Regions from separate parts of the Vibrio sp. 2130-1 genome, predicted to be linked through region 4. Evidence: predicted binding sites of a transcription regulator. Region 4 holds the regulator's gene; each other region holds the start of a gene.
What was found. The regulator PurR, encoded in region 4, represses purine synthesis genes. The targets are predictions, from matches to a motif close to TNANGNAAACGTTTNCNTNA.
Positions count from the first base shown of each region.

Region 1 (3,217 bases), 270 kb from region 4:
TGGCATAACAAATGGGCCAGCAATCAAATCGGATTTCACTTGGAAGATGTAAACCCGCTATTACCAGTATATTGGAAACACACTAATCCAAAGCGTGAAGATAAAGTGTTAGTTCCTTTATGTGGAAAGTCAGAAGACTTGATTTGGCTAGCGATGAAGCATGATTCGGTTGAAGGTGTTGAGCTAAGCCATATTGCTGTGCGTGCCTTTTTTGCTGAACATTTTTACACGCCAACGGTAACGCCTCTTAATGGCATGCACGAGCTTTATCAATTTGATGAGCTCTCTATTTATACTGGGGACTTTTTCACTGCACCAGTATCTCAAGCCGATATCATTTATGATCGCGCCGCGTTGGTTGCTTTACCGCAAGATATGCGAGAGGAGTATGTAGAGCGTCTCAAGCAACTGCTGAACCCAGGCGGTCGTATTTTGCTTGTCACACTCAACTATCCTCAAGAAGAGATGGCGGGGCCTCCATTTAGCGTGCCGGTCGAAGAGATAGAGCAGTTATTTTCAGGTTACAAAGTTACTTGTTTGAACGTAGATGAAGCTGACGAGAATCATCCTAAAATTGCGAAAAAAGGCTTAAGTCGCTTCTCTGAAGAAGTGTACTTAATCGAGAGTGAATAGGCTCTCTTCGGTTTGGAACACGAAATAGCGCAGCAATTTGAGCTGCGCTATTTTTGTATGAGTGGTTCGTATTTAATAAATGATATTCACTTTTGAAGCACTTTCAACAGCATCTTGAACGGCTTCTTCGGTGGTTTTTCGTCGCGTAAGGACAACACCTAAACGGCGGCGACCATCGATTTCTGGCTTACCGAATAGACGAACTTGTGTTTGAGGTTGAGCTAAAGCTTTGCTTAGGTTTTCAAAGCGAATGTTTGTGGAAGTCCCTTGTCCAAGAATAACAGCAGACGCAGATGGGCCATATTGCACAATATTATTAATTGGCATTCCGGTAAACGCGCGCACGTGGAGAGCAAACTCAGACATTTCCTGTGAAATCATTGTAACCATACCCGTATCGTGAGGGCGAGGAGAGACCTCATTGAAAATGACTTTATCGCCTTTAACAAATAGCTCTACACCAAAGATGCCGTAGCCACCGAGCGCGTTTACCACTTTCTCAGCCGTGTATTCAGCTGCTTTTACTGCGTTTTCTGACATAGTTTGCGGTTGCCATGATTCGCGGTAGTCGCCATCTTCCTGACGATGACCAATTGGAGCACAGAAATGCACACCGTCAACGGCTCTGATGGTCAATAAAGTGATTTCGTAATCGAAGTCGATAAAACCTTCCACGATAACGCGACCTGCACCCGTACGCCCGCCTTCCTGAGCGTAATCCCATGCTTTTGTAACGTCGTCTTCGGTCTTGATAACACTTTGCCCTTTACCTGAAGAGCTCATCACAGGCTTCACCACGCACGGAATACCCACATGCTCAACCGCGGCTTTGAAGTCTTCAAAGTTATCTGCAAAACGATAAGGTGAAGTCGTCAATTCCAGTTCTTCTGCTGCCAAACGTCGGATACCTTCACGATTCATTGTTAGCCTGGTTGCCTTAGCGGTTGGAACAACATTCAGTCCTTTCTCTTCAAGCTCTACCAGTTTGCCGGTTGCGATGGCTTCAATTTCTGGTACGACGTAAGTAGGTTGTTCCTTCGTAATAACTTCTTCTAAGGCGTTCCCATCTAACATGTCGATAACATAACTACGGTGAGCGACTTGCATCGCTGGAGCATTGGCATAGCGATCACAAGCAATCACTTCTAAACCAAGTCTCTGGCATTCAATGGCGACTTCTTTACCGAGTTCGCCAGAGCCTAAAAGTAATACACGGGTAGCATTTGCGCTAGTTGCAGTGCCAAACATAGTGTTCCCTTACAAAATAGAGTGATGAGACAGAAATTGCAGGAGATCATACTGAAGTTTTATGACAAAGCAAACGTTTGCTTTTGGTTTTTAGGTAATAAAAAAGCTCTACATGTTGTAGAGCTCTTTGTTGAATTTGTCGTTTATACGTTGACAAAACTAAGCGGAATATCTGGATTCAACGCTTCCAACGTTGATTGCGTATCGGCTAAGTGACTGATCTTACCTTCAGAGTTTTCTACCAATGCAGCGGCTTTGATGCTGTCAAAGGTTTCACCCGCAAGTAAAACTTGGATTAGCGCAACTTGTAGCGGTGGCAAGCTAGGATTAAACGCTGCATTTTCTGCATAAGCACCTTGGAATACACGGCCGCTAGTCATCTCTAATGCTAAACCACTCAAGTTGTTGGTGTATGGAGAGTGGCTCATGTTCATCGCTTCAACTGCACTTTGGATGAGTGCGTCTTCATCATCACATGAGAACTGGTGTTGAACTTCTGCCATTAAGCCGGACTCGATACCGAGATCGTTTGGTCCAAAGGCTTCAGGCAGGTATTCATGAAGTGACTTTTCTTCGCGTTCCGGGAGCTGGATTTTAAGCTCGTTTGCGGTAGATAACTCATTCATGAACTGGCGGCAGTGACCACATGGGCTGAAGTTGATAGTGATATCTTTAACACCACGTTCGCCTTTCATCCAAGCATGGCTAATCGCAGACTGCTCTGCGTGAACCGTTTGACCCAACTGTACACCAAAGAATTCCATGTTGGCACCGAAGTAAAGGCGACCTGAAAGGCCACGAACGATAGCGCCGACATAAAAGTCAGAAAGGGGAGCATAGGAGTACGCTGCGGCAAAAGGAAGTAGCGCAACACGAAGCTCTTTGTCTGATAGACCGGTAGCTGAAAGCAACTGCTCAAATTGTTGAACTGAAAGCGTAGCATCAAAATCATCAGCTTGGATGATAGGAGCAAGTTGTTTGGAAAGTGCTTCTGGAGCGCCTGCTAGCGCCTGTTCAATGCGACTTTTCATGTTGAATCCTTGTTATTGCATGGACAGTTATTCTATGTGAAAGATAGAAATGTTCCGTGCGTTAGATCACGATAAATAATGCAATTGATAATTCTGTTACATAATTAGAGTGAGCTCACACATGTATTCGATTGCACAGGTGTGAAGCGTTATCTCCGTCTCACAATTAACCATATCAGTATATGTTCATATGACCAAGGAGCAGGAGTATGTTACCCACGCGACTTTACCGCTATGCTACTTTATACCTACGTAATCTAGAGCGAGTGGTAGAACCTAGAATGCTAACGCTATGAATGTATATC
Region 1 is NZ_JAWOUT010000002.1:363,019-366,235, forward strand. Features, by position in the region: gene R7Q09_RS04185 (thiopurine S-methyltransferase) at 1-633, shown strand, start outside; gene purT (formate-dependent phosphoribosylglycinamide formyltransferase) at 706-1,881, opposite strand; gene cdd (cytidine deaminase) at 2,025-2,912, opposite strand.
Region 1: the regulator PurR is predicted to act here: its motif matches at 1,947-1,966, upstream of purT (formate-dependent phosphoribosylglycinamide formyltransferase).

Region 2 (3,217 bases), on a different contig from region 4:
CCAAGGGCCAACCATTTGATCACGAGCAACCAGACCCGTTACTGTTCGGTCACCGATAGTAATTAGGAATGTTTTTTCTGCAACAGCAGGAAGACGAAGTACGCGATCCACCGCTTCATTAAGCTCAATACCATCACGAACAATGGCAGGGCTTTCCACTTTTAGTGTGGTTGCGTCACGGTGCATCTTCGGTGGCTTACCAAGCAGGATATCCATTGGCATATCGATTGGCGTATTGTCGAAGTGAGAATCTTCTAGCGTTAGATGACGCTCTTCTGTCGCCACACCCACCACTGCATACGGTGCGCGTTCACGCTTACAGATGGCGTCGAATGCTTCCATGTTTTCTGGCGCTACCGCTAGAACGTAACGTTCCTGTGATTCGTTACACCAGATTTCCAGCGGGCTCATGCCCGGCTCATCGTTTGGTACATCGCGTAATTGGAACTTACCGCCACGCTCACCGTCGTCGACAAGTTCAGGCAATGCGTTAGAGATACCGCCTGCACCCACATCGTGGATAAATGCGATTGGGTTGTCGTCGCCTAACTGCCAACAACGGTCGATCACTTCCTGACAGCGACGTTCCATCTCTGGGTTTTCACGCTGTACTGAAGCGAAGTCCAGATCTTCTGCTGACTGACCAGATGCCATGGAAGATGCCGCACCACCACCAAGACCGATGTTCATTGCCGGACCACCAAGTACGATTAGGCTCGCACCCACAGGGATCTCTTTCTTCTGTACGTGTTCATCGCGGATGTTACCCATTCCACCAGCAATCATGATTGGTTTGTGGTAACCACGAATTTCTTCACCCGCATGAGAAGTGACTTTTTCTTCGTAAGTACGGAAGTAACCCAATAGATTTGGACGACCAAATTCGTTGTTGAATGCCGCGCCGCCTAGAGGGCCTTCAAGCATGATGTCTAACGCATTCACAATACGACCCGGCTTGCCGAAGTCGGTTTCCCATGGCTGTTCAAAACCAGGAATACGTAAGTTAGAGGTTGTAAAACCAACCAGACCCGCTTTTGGCTTACCGCCGATACCCGTCGCGCCTTCGTCACGGATTTCACCGCCTGAGCCAGTCGATGCGCCCGGCCACGGAGAGATTGCCGTTGGGTGGTTGTGCGTTTCTACCTTCATCAAGATGTGCGTATCTTCATGGTGGTACGTGTATTGACGAGATTTAGGGTCAGGGAAGAAACGCCCCGCTTTAGAACCTGTCATAACGGCTGCGTTGTCTTTGTATGCAGACAGCACATAGTCAGGTGTCGTTTCAAAAGTGTTTTTGATCATTTTGAACAAAGACTTAGGTTGATCTACCCCGTCGATTGTCCAATCTGCGTTAAAAATTTTGTGGCGACAATGCTCTGAGTTCGCCTGAGCAAACATCATCAATTCAATGTCGTTTGGGTTACGCCCAAGCTTAGTAAAGTTCTCTACCAAGTAATCAATTTCATCTTCTGCGAGTGCCAAGCCAAGGGAAACGTTTGCCTCTTCAAGCGCAAGACGACCGCCAGCTAAGATATCAACATGTGCGACAGGCTTAGGCTCTGCAACAGTAAATAATGCTGATGCGGCTTCAAATTCTGTGAATACTGTTTCCATCATGCGGTCGTGAATTAACGCTTTAACAGCGTCAGCTTGAGCTTCTGATAGAACAACTGAAGACTCGACATAATAAGCCGTACCACGCTCTAGACGTTTCACTTTATCCAGACCACAGTTAACAGCGATATCGGTAGATTTAGAAGACCAAGGCGAGATAGTGCCAGGACGAGGCGTGACAAGAAGTAGAAGACCTTCAGGCTCATGCTCTTCGATGGTTGGGCCGTAAGTTAGTAACTTTTCAAGTTTTTCTAACTCTTGGTCATCAAGGTCTGACTTTAGATCGGCAAAGTGCATAAACTCGGCATAAATGCCAGTTACAGGCAGATCTTGTTCACGACAAAGTTCCAGTAGTTTATTAACACGAAACTCAGAAAGAGCTGGGGAGCCACGCAAAATTCTCATGTGCTTAGGTCTCTTATGCAATTGATTAAGGTGATATTGGAATAAATTCAGACACTTAAAATAAGCCCTGTCGAACCTATGCCGATTCCACCTCGTCATTGCGAGCGCATTATATAGTAATTGTTTTTGTGATGTAACACCAAAAGCAACCGTTTGCGTCATTTTTTTTGTCAAATTTGAATTACAACTAAAATGTCGATAAAACACACAATGTCACGTTATAAGTGTGTGATTCACTTTGCCCCATGAGCTCGCTTTGATATAAAGGCAAATAGAAATTTTCCAAGATGTACCTATTAATGCAAATAAGTCACTTCAACCGGCTCAAGCGCAGTGCTCTAATTTTAGTTTCTGTTCTTTTGCTCTCAGCTTGCCAGATTGAGTCGGAGCCCAAAAGTGAATTTGAAAAAATTCAAGAACGTGGTGTGCTTCGTGTTGGCACGCTAAACAATCAGCTTTCCTACTACATAGGTCCCGATGGTCCCGCAGGGTTGGATTACGAATTGGCGCGTCAGTTTGCGGAGCAGCTCGGCGTCAAACTCGAGATTAAACCAGCCTTTCGCCAGGCTGAGCTTTTTCCTGCTCTTAAGAAAGGAGATATCGATATCATCGCTACGGGTTTAAATCAAACGTCACAAGCAGTCAAACGATTTAGACCAGGCCCGGCCTATTATTATGTAAGCCAACAAGTGGTATATAAAAAAGGGCAACTTCGACCACGAGATATCGAACAACTCATTGAATACCAAGCCTCGAAAGACGACGAGTCCGACGAAGATACAAATGCAGGCGCTCAAACATTAAAGATCGTTGAACAATCGCAATATGTTCCGACCCTAACAGCGTTAAAGAAGCAGTATCCAGAACTTCAGTTTGAAATTGTTGGTGATGCTGACACGAGAGACTTACTCAAATACGTATCGACGGGTGAGTTACGTTTTACTGTGACTGATTCGGTGGAACTTTCCCTAGCTCAGCGCCTTTATCCCGACCTTGCGCTCGCGTTTGAACTTACAGAAGATCAACCAGTATCGTGGTTTACTCGACGCTCTGAGGACGAAAGTTTGTATGCGATGCTGATAGAGTTTTTCGGTAACATTAAACAATCAGGAGAACTGTCCACTCTCGAAGAGAAGTACATTGGTCATATTGAAGCATTTGACTACGTTGATACTCGCGCATTCATTCGAGCTCTGGA
Region 2 is NZ_JAWOUT010000010.1:113,997-117,213, reverse strand. Features, by position in the region: gene purL (phosphoribosylformylglycinamidine synthase) at 1-2,019, opposite strand, end outside; gene mltF (membrane-bound lytic murein transglycosylase MltF) at 2,319-3,217, shown strand, end outside.
Region 2: the regulator PurR is predicted to act here: its motif matches at 2,161-2,180, upstream of purL (phosphoribosylformylglycinamidine synthase).

Region 3 (3,217 bases), on a different contig from region 4:
AAGCGCTGCACACCATTCATCGCCCACCACCAACCATTAATTTAGATGAGTTTGACGAAGGCAAACATCCTGCCCAAATCCGCTTGATCATGGAAGAATTGCTCGCACAAAACTTATCGATGCTAGCGGTGCGTAGCAAAGGTCAGAAGGATTCAGCGCTACCTCTCGGTCCTTGTAATAAACTAAAAACGCAGCTTTTAGCCCAACTGCCTTTCTCTCCTACAAACGCTCAAACCCGAGTCGTACAAGAGATTGAAGCCGATCTAGAAAAACCGCACCCAATGATGCGATTAGTGCAAGGCGATGTTGGTTCGGGGAAAACGTTGGTTGCCGCTTTGGCCGCTGTTAGAGCCATTGAGCATGGCCATCAGGTGGCACTCATGGCGCCAACCGAACTATTGGCCGAGCAACACGCTATCAACTTCGCAAACTGGTTTGAAACCATGGGCATTCAAGTCGGTTGGTTAGCGGGCAAACTCAAAGGTAAGGCAAAGGAAGCCGAGCTGGCTCGTATTGCCAGTGGTGAAGCGCAAATGGTAGTGGGTACTCACGCGCTATTCCAAGAGCACGTTGAATTTCATCACCTTGCTTTGGTCATCATTGATGAACAACACCGCTTCGGTGTCCATCAGCGATTAGAATTGCGTGAAAAAGGCGCAAAACAAGGCGCCTACCCACATCAGTTGATCATGACGGCGACGCCTATTCCTCGCACCTTAGCGATGACCGCTTACGCCGATCTGGAAACTTCCGTGATTGACGAGCTACCACCGGGTCGAACGCCGATTCAAACCGTTGCCATTCCTGATACAAAACGTGACGACATCGTCGAGCGTGTCCGAAATGCCTGCTTAAACGAAGGCAAGCAGGCATATTGGGTGTGTACCCTGATTGATGAGTCGGAAGTATTAGAAGCGCAAGCCGCGGCAGATACCGCAGAAGAGCTTCAACGTAAACTGCCGGACGTAAAAATTGGTCTAGTGCACGGACGAATGAAGCCGGCAGAGAAACAAGCGGTGATGCAAGATTTCAAAGACAATAAACTGCATTTGCTGGTCGCAACGACAGTGATTGAAGTTGGTGTGGATGTGCCAAACTCTAGCTTGATGATCATAGAAAACCCTGAACGTCTTGGTTTGGCACAATTACACCAGTTAAGAGGTCGCGTGGGCCGAGGTTCCGTTGCTAGCCATTGTGTGCTGCTGTACCACTCTCCGCTGTCAAAAACCGCGCAAAAACGTCTCGGAGTACTACGTGAAAGTAACGATGGCTTCGTCATTGCGCAGAAAGACCTAGAAATTCGTGGCCCTGGAGAACTATTGGGTACAAAGCAGACAGGTCTTGCTGATTTCAAAATCGCAGACTTAGTTCGAGATCAACGCCTGATTCCCGAAGTTCAGCGTATTGCGCGTCATATTCATGACAATTACCCGACTAACGCAACAGCGATTATCGATCGCTGGTTGGGTGAGCGGGATATTTACTCCAAAGCGTAATGATTGAAAGCGAGCCAAATGGCTCGTTTTTTAATACGCCAAAAACAAAGCAAACGTTTGCTTTTTGAGTAAATCTCTCTATAATCGCGCACAAATTTTTAAGTGTGTTAGATCACACTCCACCAACCTGAGTTGACTCTGATTAACAGCAATCACAGGTAACGACGTCAACTCCACCCTGCTCTCCCATTCAGCGAGAACTAGGGAAATATTGCGACTAGCGAGACAAACAATGACAACTTCAAACCGATCTTCGGAACTGGTCTATCAACTCAACGAACGACCACCTTTGCCTCAAACCATTTTTGCCGCACTTCAGCACTTATTGGCGATGTTCGTCGCGGTTATCACTCCGTCACTGATCATCTGTCAGTCTTTGGGTGTACCAGCAGACCAAACGAATACCATCATCAGCATGTCTTTGTTTGCGTCAGGCGTGTCTTCGTTTATTCAAATTCGCACCGTTGGCCCAATTGGCTCTGGTTTGCTCTCTGTTCAAGGCACCAGCTTTAACTTTTTAGGTCCTATTATTGGTGCAGGCCTATCGCTGAAAGCCGGTGGAGCAGACATCAGCACCATGATGGCTGCCATTTTTGGTACGATTTTAGTCGCATCATTTGCAGAAATTTTTCTATCTCGCGTGTTGGAGCATGCCCGCCGAATCATCACTCCGCTTGTTTCAGGCATCGTCGTCACTCTTATCGGTCTCACACTGATTCAAGTCGGCTTAGTATCAATGGGCGGTGGCTACGCAGCATTAAATGAAGGAACCTTCGGCAGCTTAGACAAACTTGCTCTGGCTGGGACGGTACTTGGATTAATTGTGATTTTAAACCGCTCGAAAAACCCATACATCCGTGTGGCTTCAATCGTGATTGCGATGCTAGTGGGCTACATCATGGCGTATTTTATGGGGATGGTAGATACTTCTCAGCTAGGCGCAACCGAGATCGTAGCACTGCCCGTACCAATGCAATATGGCTTATCGTTTGACTGGTCTCTGTTCATTCCGCTGGTACTGATTTTCTTTATTACCGCACTAGAGGCCATCGGTGATATTACCGCAACATCTGAAGTGTCTGGTGAGCCAGTAAAAGGCCCAGTGTACATGAAACGCATTAAGGGCGGTGTGTTAGCAGACGGCTTAAACTCTGCAATCGCAGCCGTTTTCAACAGCTTCCCGAACTCAACGTTTAGCCAGAATAACGGCATCATCATGCTAACAGGAGTCGCGAGCCGCTACGTGGGTTACTTTATTTCAGGCATGTTAGTGATTCTTGGCTTGTTTCCTGGCGTCGCTAGCTTTGTTCAGCTGATTCCTGAGCCAGTACTTGGCGGCGCAACGATTGTCATGTTTGGTACGATTGCTGCCGCTGGTGTGCGTATTATCTCTCGTGTTGAGCTCGATCGCCGCGCAATTCTGATCATGGCCTTATCCTTCTCAATGGGACTTGGTATCGCACAAAAACCAGAGATCCTGCAATTTATGCCAGAATTTATTAAGAGTATTTTCTCAACTGGTGTTGCAGCAGGTGGCATCACTGCGATCATTTTAAATTTACTTCTGCCAGAGAAACTGGAAGACGAAGATGAACTTCCTCAGGAAGTGAAAGAGTCTTAAGATTATTGAGAATAAGAAAAGCCCAACCTATTTAGGTTGGGCTTTTTGTTTAAAGGGTGCAGGCCATCGACTTACTTGGTAGGAAAGCTGATTTGAGCGA
Region 3 is NZ_JAWOUT010000006.1:129,536-132,752, reverse strand. Features, by position in the region: gene recG (ATP-dependent DNA helicase RecG) at 1-1,496, shown strand, start outside; gene R7Q09_RS10875 (uracil-xanthine permease family protein) at 1,729-3,117, shown strand; gene envZ (two-component system sensor histidine kinase EnvZ) at 3,189-3,217, opposite strand, start outside.
Region 3: the regulator PurR is predicted to act here: its motif matches at 1,542-1,561, upstream of R7Q09_RS10875 (uracil-xanthine permease family protein).

Region 4 (3,217 bases):
CGGCGAGCTTGAGGTACCACACTCCAATGAGTGCCGTTGATAGCACCTTCTAGTGCCCATAGCAACTCAATGTTGACGGTTGCAGAGTGCGTATCTCTTATCGCTTTATAGGCGTTAAGCGCACCTTCCTCTTCAAGCTTCTCTACGGATTCGATGCCGGCTTTTTTTAGCATGCGCTCGGTAGCCAGTCGTAAGTTAGGCAAATCTTTCAAACGGTTAGGCTTTGTACTTGCTTGCTGTTCTTTCTCAAGCTTTGCCTTTTTCAATGATTGATTCGCTACTTCGATTAAGCGTTCGCTTGATTCCCATAAATCGCTGGAAATAGCGTAGTACTTTGTAACGACTGGGAAGCCACGTTTTTTATAAACGTAAGGCTTTAGCCCTTGTTGCTCGAAGTCAGATGAAGTTTTTTGGTCTGCTCTGATATGAAGCTGATTGTTTACCACTAGTGCAAACATTGTTTCATCAGCGAATAGTCCGAAGCCACCAAACATTGAGCGCGACTTGATATTACCAAGTGCCTCAAATAGCTTCATAGAGTCTTTGAGTATCGGTTTATCCATGTTTTGTTATCTCGGTGTAATTAATATTACGCCACCAAAAGTCAGGTCCGAGAGAGTAGCAAACATGCGTAAAAACAATGTCATTACAGAGTAAAGTCATTGCTTACACACTTGCCATCGGTAACCCCGCTACCTTCCATATCGTAATATGGTTCAGGCCGGAGGCTTTGCGTCCCACTCTTTCGAATGGTTTGCCCTGTGCGTGACACAATGAGCATACTTCTTATATTGAATTAACATCACGGTTTAGCGTTAAAAGTGTGATTTTAGTTCAATAAAAATGATAGATTGAATGCTCTATTTTGCATATGGAAAGGTGCAAATTGGCCTTTGAAAAGGAGTTCTTAATATATATTACATTTATATAAAACAGGGAGTTAACGTTAGTCAATTGTTATTAGAGCGGGGTGAAGTATTAGAGATTGCTTAATTTTTCCAAAAAAATAAGCGCCCCTGTAGAGCGCTTATTTAACACGGTTAAATACAGTGAAATTTAGTTCATTTTTTTCACAGTATTTCGAATTACAAGCTCAGGTTGCATTTCGAAAATTCGTTTTTCGTGTTCTTTATCTTTGATACGCTCAAGTAGAATTTCGAATGCATTTTTACCAACACGACGTTTAGGCTGGTGGATAGTCGTTAGCGGTGGAGAGAAGTATTCTGCAAGCTCGATGTTGTCGTAGCCGATCACTGAAATATCTTCAGGAATTTTGATCCCGTTTTGTTGCAAGCGGCTCATTACGCCTAGAGCCATTGTGTCGTTAAAACAGAATACCGCCGTCGGGCGCTTGTCCATTGCGGTAATTTTATCTGCAACTAATACGGCCGTATCACATTCAAAGTTACCTTCAAGGATCCAGTCTTCATTTACAGCTAGGTTCGCTTCGCTCATTGCGCGACGGAAACCTGCAATGCGCTCTTGGCAAGCAAGCTTTTCAAAATGACCGCTTAGACAAGCGATATCCGTATGACCATTGTCAATCAGATGTTTGGTTGCAATGTAGCCACCTTCTTCTGAGTTATCCATGATCTTGTCTGCTTGTGAGCTCTCTGGGCCCCAATCCATGACCACTTTAGGAATGTCCGCATGACGGTCAAGCATCTCTTTTAGTTCTTCGGTTAAGTCAGAACACATCACTAGGATGCCATCAACGCGCTTTTCAGCCAGCATACGAATGTAATCGCGTTGTTTTTCGTAAATCCCGCCTGTGTTACATAAAATCAGAGTATAGCCTTGGCGGTAACAGTAGCTCTCAACGCCATCAATCACTTCTGAGAAAAATAGGTTAGTTGATTGAGTTACTAACATGCCAATCGTACGAGTTGAGTTGCATTTTAGGCTGCGTGCAACGGCACTTGGCGCGTAATTCAGCTCGTCAACGGCTTTCATTACTTTTTCTTGCGTTGCTTCTGCAACGAAACGCGTTTTATTGATAACGTGCGAAACTGTCGTAGTGGAAACGCCGGCTAAGCGAGCAACGTCTTTTATCGTGGCCATAAATGGTGTCCTGTATCGAGCTACTGAAATATGTCGTATTGGATGTACCTGATGCTCTAATGGTTTCACACCTAGCAATCTAAAATTGGCGCTAAGTGTCTCGGCAGCGGTTGATCCAAGTGCGACAAAAGGGTGCGTAGCAGCATCGGTCGATGAATTTTATCTTTTTTCTATCTGATGAGAAATTGCCATCAACCTGTTAAGAAAACACAAAAACCGCTATATTTCAGCGGTTTACATATAAATCATATTTAATCGTTTGCGCTCACATTTTAGCCCTATGTGGACTGACTAGCAATGTTTTCAGCAAGAGATTTGTGTATTTGAAGTCACATTTTGACTGCTAAATAACCAAGCGTCTTTGCGCTAAGTTAAGGCAAACGAATATTATACCCAAGTTACTTACAATTGGTCACTTTCAGGCATACAGGAAGCCCGATAGGCAGGCTCCCTAAAAATAGGCGGCAATTATTCACCAAGAAGGTAGGCGCTGTCTAGTTTACAAAATGCAACTAATAGTTTCGCGACACTCGAGTAAAATCCAAATTCGTCGAATTTTTTACATTTGTCTGAAAACTGAGGTAACCAAGACATCAATTGTTGCTGGATAAAGTCGTTTTGTTTAACGAAGGCTTCTTCCATGTGTTTTTCTTGTTCAAGCTCGTTTGAGCGGATAATCATGTTCCCGAGAAAGTCGAGCTCAACGGCTAAGTGATCCGCAGGTTCCTTTAGTTTTTCGTCTACTTGAACGCCAAATTCAGCCATCAACTTTTCCATTTCCTCAGCTGGCTTGTCATTCAGTAAACCTGATTCACCAATGTACATGGATGCGTAAGGAAGAGCGCCGTATTTTTCTGTCTTCAAAAACAGTTCACAAAAGTCAGCTGCAAGCTCTAGTTGTGCATCTTCACGATCTTGTAACCGATTCAATGCATCAACTAGGCTATCAACAGCTGGTTTCAGCGACTCATTTTCACCTAAACCTGCGAGAAAACTGCGAATTTCAACACTGTGATAGGCTTCCAATTCTTTCTCTGTTAGTTCTTTTGCGAACAAGCTCGAAAACCACCAGTAAATTTCAGCGCGTTTTTCATTAAAAGCTTTCACTTCTTGCATTTTGGGCTCCTGAATGATGCTTCAAGTCATGCATCACAAA
Region 4 is NZ_JAWOUT010000002.1:95,482-98,698, forward strand. Features, by position in the region: gene R7Q09_RS03000 (TfoX/Sxy family DNA transformation protein) at 1-563, opposite strand, end outside; cyclic di-GMP riboswitch class I at 680-769, opposite strand; gene purR (HTH-type transcriptional repressor PurR) at 1,057-2,061, opposite strand; gene torD (molecular chaperone TorD) at 2,530-3,177, opposite strand.